Regions from separate parts of the Rhizobium sp. 10N414 genome, predicted to be linked through region 1. Evidence: riboswitches for the same ligand, from Rfam matches in the RefSeq annotation. Region 1 holds a riboswitch; the other holds the start of a gene.
What was found. A riboswitch is a leader RNA that binds a small molecule or an ion and turns the genes downstream of it on or off. The one in region 1 is predicted to bind thiamine pyrophosphate.

Region 1 (4,209 bases):
CTCCTGCCGAAGGTCCCTGAACCCCGGAGAAGCGCCGCGCGGCGCGCGCTCACCAACGTCATCGAAATCAGCAAAGCGAGAGCCGCCGCGGAGATCGAGATAGCCAGGCTGGTCGCAGCCGATTGCCAGAAGATGGGCTCGCGCAAGAGCTTCATCAGATCGGACCGCAGGCCGGCCAGGACCACAGACATTAAAGGGAGCGCTAGAAACAGCGTGGCAAGCAGCAGGACGCCACCATCCGCAAGCCGCGCGCCCGGTAGTCGCCCATCCGGACGCCCGACAGGCTTGCCAACTGTCATCCCTTCGTCCTCGGGAGCGGGGAGAAGCGACAGGGCTCCGAGGATCATTGATGTAAGTACGATCTGAAGCAGGGAAAGCGTAACGGCCCGGCCAGGGTCGAAATCGAAGCGCAGGGACTGATAGATGGCAACCTCGACCGTCGTTGCCGCAGGGCCACCACCCAACATCAGCACAAGCGTGAAGCTCGTGGCGCACAGCATGAAAATCAGGCCGGCGATACCGGGGACGACCGAGCGCAGGACCGGCCATTCGATGAAGCGAAAAGTCGAGCCGGAGCGCATGCCCAAGCCACTCGCCATCAGCCAATATTCCGATGGCACACGGTCCAGTGCGGCCAGCATCAGGCGGGCCGCCAGTGGCATGTTGAAGAAGACATGCGCCAGCAGGATCCCCGAGAGCCCGTATATGCTGACCGGTTCCGCCAGGCCGAACTTAAGCAGCGCCGAGTTCATGATGCCCTGCCGCCCCCAGATACCGATCAATCCGAGCGCCCCAATCAGAACCGGAAGCCCCATCGGCACGGCCATCAGCCTGATAATCCAGATACGGCCGGGGAAATGCCGTTGACGCGCCAGGGCTTGCGCGACCGGAATGGCAAAAACGATGGAGAGCGCGGTGGAGAGCACGGCCTGCAACAGCGTGAAACGCAATATCCGCAGGATGTACGGTTCAAACACGGTCGCAAGAATCGACGAACCGCCGCTCGAGAGAAGCAAAGCAAGGACCGCAAGGCCGACGAAAGCGATAATGCCGGCGAGGCTCGCGGCCCCGCCCAGCATCGCCCGTCGCATCTCTGCCTTGGTCAAAAGCATCAGTTCATGCTCATGGCAGCCAGCCACTCGTCGATCCAGGCTTTGCGATTCTCGGCAACTTCGTCAGAGCTCATCAGAAAGGTCTTTGATGGCTTCACGAGCTTGCCGAACGCATCCGGCAGCGGTTGCGATGTCGCGGAAACCGGCATCATCCAGTTGTTGGTCGGAATGGTGTCCTGGAAGCCCGGCGTCACCATGAATTTCAGGAAATCGCGCGCAAGTTCCTTGTCAGGCGCATTCTTCAGCAGTCCGGCCACTTCGATCTGTATGTAATGGCCCTCTGAAAATGCAGCGGCCTGGTAGCGGTCCGTATTCTCCGCGACCATGTGATAGGCAGGCGATGTCGTGTAGGAAAGCACCATCGGTACTTCCCCCTTGGTGAACAGCCCATAGGCCTCTGACCAACCGGGCGTTACCGTCAAAACCCGCTTCTTGAGTTTTGCCCAGGCCTCCGGCGCCTTGTCGCCGTAGACGGATTTTACCCACAACAGGAGACCGAGCCCGGGCGTCGAGGTGCGCGGGTCCTCGATGACGATCTTCTGCGAAGGGTCGCCTTCGACTAGGTCCTTCATGCTTTGCGGCGGGTTCTTGATCGTCTGGGTATCGTAGATGACGGCGAAGTGGCCATAGTCGTACGGCACGAATACATCGTCCTTGTAGTCGCCCGGCACCTTGAGCCCGCCGACATCGATACCGCTCGCATCGAACAGGCCGGTCGCCTTCGCTTCCGTGGTCAGGTTCGTATCCAAGCCAAGCACGATATCTGCCTTCGTGCCGGCGCCTTCGAGCTTAAGACGCGACAACAGTGCCACGCCATCCGCCACGCTGACGAAATTGACATTGCAGCCGCAGGTCTTCTCGAACGCTTCCTTGACCTTCGGCCCCGGACCCCATTCGGATATGAAGCTTTCATAAGTGTAGACGGTAAGCGTCTTGTCTGCCGCCTGCGCGCCGGCGCCGGTCAGGGTTGCAGTCGCGATGAAGATCGTGGCAAGCAACGAACGGCTCGGGAATTTGAATTTGAACATGGCACCTCTCCTCTGGTTTGCTTGAAGGGGAAAAGGGCGGTGCCAGATGTCACGCGTCTAATCCCTCCGCCGGTGTTAGCCGGATCAGGTTCCGCGGGTTGGCTTTCAGCCTCTCAGCCGCGTGCCTGATGGCACGGGCACCCCGTTAGAGCGCTTGAGATGTATCGCCACGCTAGGCGTCTTGCAAGGGGCGGCCCTTGGGCCGCCATTGGCATTTACTCGGCGGCTTCGGCACTTGCCGCCGGTCGCACCTCTACCACGCGTGGCAACTGCGTGGGTTTCAGCATCAAGGCAGCACAAAGGCCGATGAGAGCGATCGCGCACGAAGCGATGAAAAGCGGCGTGAACGCATTGGCATAGACGTCGGCGACGGCCTGCCGCACCTGCTCCGGCAACGCCGCGAGCATCTTTGGCGTCAGCTGCTCGATATCGGTCACGCCGGGAATGGAGAGTCCGGTCTTACCGAGCTGCGAGCCGATGATCGCACCATAAATGGAGATGGCAATCGATGCACCGCCCATGCGTGACAGCGTCACTGATCCCGTTGCGGCGCCGACGTCGCGCGCCGGAGCGGCATTCTGGACGCCGATGACCGGGACCTGCTGTGCTAGGCCGACGCCGAAGCCGTGGAGAGCCATCACCGCCCCGATCACCATGACCGGTGTTCCGACATGAACCTGAGTGAGCAGCACAAACGCGATGGCACTGCAGGTCAGGCTTGCGATCGCGAACGGCTTGTAGCGCCCGGTGATGGAGATGATGCGGCCCGCAGAGAGCGACCCGCAGACGATGCCGCCGGTCAGAAGAATGAAGAAGGCCCCGGCCGCGGACGGCGAAAGGCCGGTCGTCGTCTGCAGGAACAATGCGAAATAATTGACCATGCCGATGCCGATCGCGCCACTCATGATTGACATGATGAGCAGCAGGCTGAATGTCGAATTGCGAAACAGCGACAGGGGAACGATCGGCTCCGCGGCGCGACACTCGACGAAGATCCAACCGATCGCCGCCGCTACACCGAGCGCCATGATCGCCAGGCTTTGAGGAGCGACAAGCGAGCCGAAAACCTGAGAGCCATCGGCGGCGAGAACGATGCTTGCCGTCGTCAAGGCGAGCAGCAGGGCGCCGGCGTAATCGATCTTCGGACGGCGGTTGGGCTTCCGGTAGGGCAGCATCAAAGCCAGACCGACAAGGACGACGAAACCGATCGGAACATTGACGAGGAAGATCGAGCGCCAGCCGAAAAGATCGCTCATTGCCCCGCCAAGGACGGGTCCGATAGCGCCCGAGGCCATCAGAACGAGGCTGGAATAGCTCTGGTACCGCGCCCGTTCGCGCGGCTCGAAGAGGTCCGCGTTGACGGCGAAGATCGAGACCATGATCCCGCCTCCGCCAAGTCCCTGCAGCACGCGGGCCGCAATCAGCGTGTTCATGGATACCGCCAGTCCGCAGACGGCGGAACCGACCGTGAAGATCATGATCGCGGCCATCATTACATACTTGCGGCCGAAGAGATCACCGAGCTTGCCATAGAGCGGCATCACCGCGCTCACGGCGAGAAGATAGGCGGAGCCGACCCAGCTGAACCGCTCGAGGTGGCCGAACTCGCCGACGATCGTCGGCAAAGCCGTTGCGACGATCTGGTTGTCGAGTGTCGCCATGAACATGGCCGCCATCAGGAAAAGGAAGAGGATGAACCGCCGGCGGTGATCCGTCACAAGCGGCGCCGCGGCAATTTGAGTATCCATGAAGCGTCGTTCCATATTGGGGAGTGGCTTATTTATGTGCTGTTAGCATATATTTGTCAATGTCACTTGATTGACAATGGCATATTTTCAATTGACGCCTGAGATGCTATGTTTCCGCAATGAACGAGAGCTTGACGAATCTGACCGATACTGACGCCGAGACGCACGAGCCGGACATCCTGCGCATTGGGCAAAGCATGACCCGTATGCGTCTCATGACCGGGCGGAGACTGATCGGTCGGCTCGCGATCCAAAGTGTCGCACCGGGCCTCGAGCTGTCACACCTCGACGTGCTGGACGCTGTGCGGCGTGCACATGAGG
Region 2 (4,209 bases), on a different contig from region 1:
TGGATGTTCTGGTGGAACCAGGCGCGCCCCTCTGGAACGGTGTCGATCTCCTTGACGCTGGTCACCGCAAAATCGGTCGCGGGATTGGGCGGCAGATGTTTCGGCCATTGGACTGTGCCTGTGGCCCGTTTCGCCGGAATGGAGACGTCAACCGCCGTCAGGTAGGGCTTCGGGCTGCGTTCGCCGGTGAAGAGTGTCGCCGGGTCGCCGGAAGGTTCGCGCGTGGTTGCGACCAGCATGCTGACCTTTGAGGTATTCTGCGTTGCCGCTGATAGCGCAACAGGGGCCATGACGCCGCTTGGATGACCGCAGCTGGCAAGAACTGCCGCGACGAGCAAAGGTGCAAGTGTCCGAACAGTACGGGCAGCAATCACGTTCCGGTTCCCTCATTGAAACGCAAGCACCTTACGGTGGCCGGGCCTTGGTGACGTACTCTCACAGAAACGACGCGGATGTTACGTGCAATTCGCGCCCATGCCCTAGGGCAGGACGAACGATCTACGACAAGCTCAATTCGGGGTCTGGAGCCGTCTATCCATCTCGAACTACGCCTTCGGCTTCCGCAGCTTCACTGCCACACAATGCTTGTTTCCGGCATCCCAAACGCTGTCGGTCCTGCAGACCGGCTGCTTGGGCGAGCAGGACTTTCCCGCCAACGTGGATTTCAAGCTGCGAGTGCACAGGCACCTCCCTTTTTCCCAACCCCAGTTTTCGGGACAACTGACGCAGCGCTTTGTCTTCGGGTCAACGAACCGGCCGGCCCCACAGGAACAGGTCGAGCGCTTGGCATCCCACGACGCCCCCGCGGCGCACGCGACGCAAGTTTTCCTTCTCGAATCCCAGTTTTTCCCATCTGGACAAGTTCCACTCGAATTGACCGCATTGCCGGGAGCCTGCGCCGAAGGGAGCTTTTGTGGCTCGATCGCCTGCTGGCCTGGACAAGTGAGCTTCTGATCGCACTGCAGGGAGCAGCCGACAACCCCGCGAGACCGGTTGACCGGCGTGTCTGGATATTCAAAGGGACAGGGCATCTGCTGCGCGCCTGCTGTCCATCCGAACAGCAAGACCAAAGCGAAGAGAAGAAGACGACATCCCAACATTTCAGAACACTAGGCCCCGGCATATGATCTGTCCAGCTTGTCACAGGCGCGACCCTGGACCTGCGCACGGGAGTTCGCATGACCAGCAGCTGGGAGCGGATCCAATGGCCCGGCGTATCGATCGGATCTCATTTCCGTGCCGGAGCCGGAGCCCGATGACGTCGAGGTCGACGCCGCGCGCCTCCTCCAGGGCGTTTCCCGGCATCGCCGGGTTCACCTGGCGATATATCCATTTTTTGGATGACAGGCGCGTTCTTCTCTGCGAGAAGAAGGCAATGAGAGACAGGGGCGCCCTCGAAGATGGGCTGAGAAGTACCCTTTGAACCTGAACCGGATAATGCCGGCGGAGGGAGTCGCTCGGGACGTTTCGCCTCCTGCGTCAGTCCCCGCGCCTTTCTCCCCATCGAAAGGCGCACCATGCAAGATCAGACCTTACCGGGAATACTGCTGAGCGAGTTGCGCGCGCAACCGCCGCTCGTGCACTGCATCACCAACTTCGTTGCCATGAACATCGCAGCCAATGTGCTTCTGGCCGCCGGCGCGTCTCCCGCCATGGTGCATGCGGAAGAAGAGGCTGGCGAGTTTGCGGCGATCGCAGGCGCACTGACAATCAACATCGGCACACTGTCGCCATCCTGGTTGCGCGGCATGGAGGCGGCAGCCCTCGCCGCCAGCCAGTCCGGCAAGCCATGGGTCCTCGATCCGGTCGCCCATTATGCCACCGGCTTCCGCCGGGCAGCCGTTGATCGGCTGCTGGAGCTCGGTCCGACGGTCATTCGCGGCAACGCCTCCGAGATCATCGCCCTTGCCGGTGGCGAAAGCCGGGGCCAGGGGGTGGACAGTCGTGACGGGGTCGAACAGGCCGAGGAATCCGCCCGGCTGCTTGCCAGGACACACGGTGCAACGGTCGCGGTAACCGGCGTCGTCGATTTCGTCACCGACGGTGAACGAGCTGCCTGGATTGAAGGCGGGTCGGCCTTGATGCCTAAGGTGACCGCGCTCGGTTGCGCACTGACCTGCCTCGTCGGAGCATTCACGGCGATCCGCCCTGCCGCACCGTTCGAGGCAACGGTTGCAGCGCTTACGACCTTTGCTGTTGCCGGCGAGATGGCAGCCAGCAGGGCAGAAGGCCCGGGTTCGTTTTCTCCGGCGTTTCTCGATGCGCTTGCAGCGCTTGACGCCCCGCTCCTCGATCGCCATGCGAGGGTGCGTTCCGCATGAGGACCATCGACCTTTCCCTTTATCTTGTCCTCGATCCCGGTCTTTGTGCCGGCTTCGGCATGGTGGAGACCGCGCGGGCGGCTGTTGCTGGCGGAGCGACGGTTGTCCAGCTGCGCGACAAGCAAGCCGATACAGCCCTGATGATCGAAACAGGTCGGGCGCTCAAGGTGGCTTTGTCTGGCACCGGTGCCTTGCTCATCGTCAACGATGACGTGGAGGCTGCCGTCGCAATTGGTGCTGACGGTCTGCACATCGGGCAAGAGGACATGGATGCGCCAACTGCCCGCGCGCGGATTGGAGACGATATGATCCTTGGCCTCTCCGTTGAGACCGAGGCGCTGGCCGCGGGGGTCGATGCGGCAATCGTCGACTACGCGGGTATCGGCCCGGTCTTTGCGACATCAACGAAGGCGGATCACAAGGAGCCGACCGGTTTCGCTGGCCTTGCTCGCCTCGTGCGCGTCTGCCCCGTTCCCGCAGTCGCAATCGGCGGGCTGAAGGCGGCTCATGTCGGGGATGTCTTTGCTGCTGGGGCTGACGGTCTTGCCGTCGTCTCTGCGATATGCGGCACGCGTGACCCTGAGGCGGCGGCTCGCGAGATCGCGGAAAACATCAGAAAGGTTCACCGATGATCCGAAACGTTCTCTCCATTGCCGGATCCGATCCTTCTGGCGGCGCCGGAATCCAGGCGGACCTGAAGGCCTTCTCTGCCCGCGGTGTCTACGGCATGGCGGTGCTGACCGCGCTGACGGCGCAAAACACACAGGGCGTTTGCGGGGTCCATCTGGTTCCGGCTGCCTTCGTCGCCGACCAGATCAAGGCAGTGTTTGCCGATGTCCGTGTTGATGCAATCAAGATCGGCATGATTGCCAATGCCGAAATCGCCAACGCTGTCGCCGATGCGATCGAACCCCACAAGGGCATTCCGGTCGTTCTTGATCCTGTCATGGTCGCCAAGGGCGGGGCTAGCCTCCTCGATCGGTCTGCGGTCGACGTCCTCACCCGGCGGCTGCTGCCGCTTGCGACGCTGCTTACTCCCAATCTTCCGGAAGCGGCAGCACTCCTGCATGGACCGACGGCCGATACCCGCGCGGACATGGCTGAGCAGGCGCAAAGCCTGCGTGCTCTTGGCCCGGAGGCGGTGCTGGTCAAGGGCGGTCATCTGCCAAGCCAGGAGAGCCCTGATGTCCTGGCGACAGCCACGGGGGTGAGCTGGTTCGAGGCGCTCCGGGTACCGACTTCGAACACGCATGGCACCGGCTGCACGCTATCGAGCGCGCTTGCCGCCGAGCTCGCGAAGGGGGCGACGCTGCCCGAGGCAGTGGCGGATGCGAAAAGCTACCTCGCCCATGCCGTCGCGCAGGCGGATACGCTTTCTGTCGGTTCCGGGCACGGGCCGGTTCAGCATTTTCATGAGCTTTGGAAGTTGAAAGAAGGACATTCGAGATGAGTTTGGCGATCAGCGAACAGACCGTCATCATCACCGGGGCCGGGCGTGGCCTGGGCGCCGCCATCGCTGCTGCCTTTGCCCGCCAAGGCGCGAAGGTCGCAATCAACTACCGCAACAGCCGCATCGAGGCCGAGGCGCTTGCCGCGTCGTTGGGTGATCGTGCCCGAGCCTTCCAGGCGGATGTCCGCGACAGCGAGGCCGTCAAGCGCATGGTGGCCGAGGTCAAGGATACACTCGGTGCGCCGACGACAGTCGTGCACAATGCCCTGACCGACTTCAGCTTCAACGGAGACGCCCGATCGAAGCTCGACCAATTGACCTGGGGTGAAATGACATCACAGCTCGATACGGCCGTGAAGGGGGCGCTGAACCTGATCCAGGCCGCCCGCCCGGACATGGCCACTGCCGGTTTTGGGCGGATCATCACGATCGGCACCA

Region 2: another riboswitch for thiamine pyrophosphate. It lies ahead of thiM (hydroxyethylthiazole kinase); the one in region 1 lies ahead of thiB (thiamine ABC transporter substrate binding subunit).

Annotation. Positions count from the first base shown of each region.
Region 1 covers NZ_JBFTIN010000010.1:121,825-126,033, forward strand. The annotation lists gene thiP (thiamine/thiamine pyrophosphate ABC transporter permease ThiP) at 1-1,112, opposite strand, end outside; gene thiB (thiamine ABC transporter substrate binding subunit) at 1,112-2,140, opposite strand; TPP riboswitch at 2,185-2,295, opposite strand; gene AC1DE4_RS12245 (MDR family MFS transporter) at 2,356-3,888, opposite strand; gene AC1DE4_RS12250 (MarR family winged helix-turn-helix transcriptional regulator) at 4,008-4,209, shown strand, end outside.
Region 2 covers NZ_JBFTIN010000027.1:78,743-82,951, reverse strand. The annotation lists partial or broken gene AC1DE4_RS21975 (alpha/beta hydrolase) at 1-290, opposite strand, end outside; TPP riboswitch at 1,375-1,469, shown strand; gene thiM (hydroxyethylthiazole kinase) at 1,518-2,321, shown strand; gene thiE (thiamine phosphate synthase) at 2,318-2,953, shown strand; gene thiD (bifunctional hydroxymethylpyrimidine kinase/phosphomethylpyrimidine kinase) at 2,950-3,771, shown strand; gene AC1DE4_RS21955 (3-oxoacyl-ACP reductase) at 3,768-4,209, shown strand, end outside.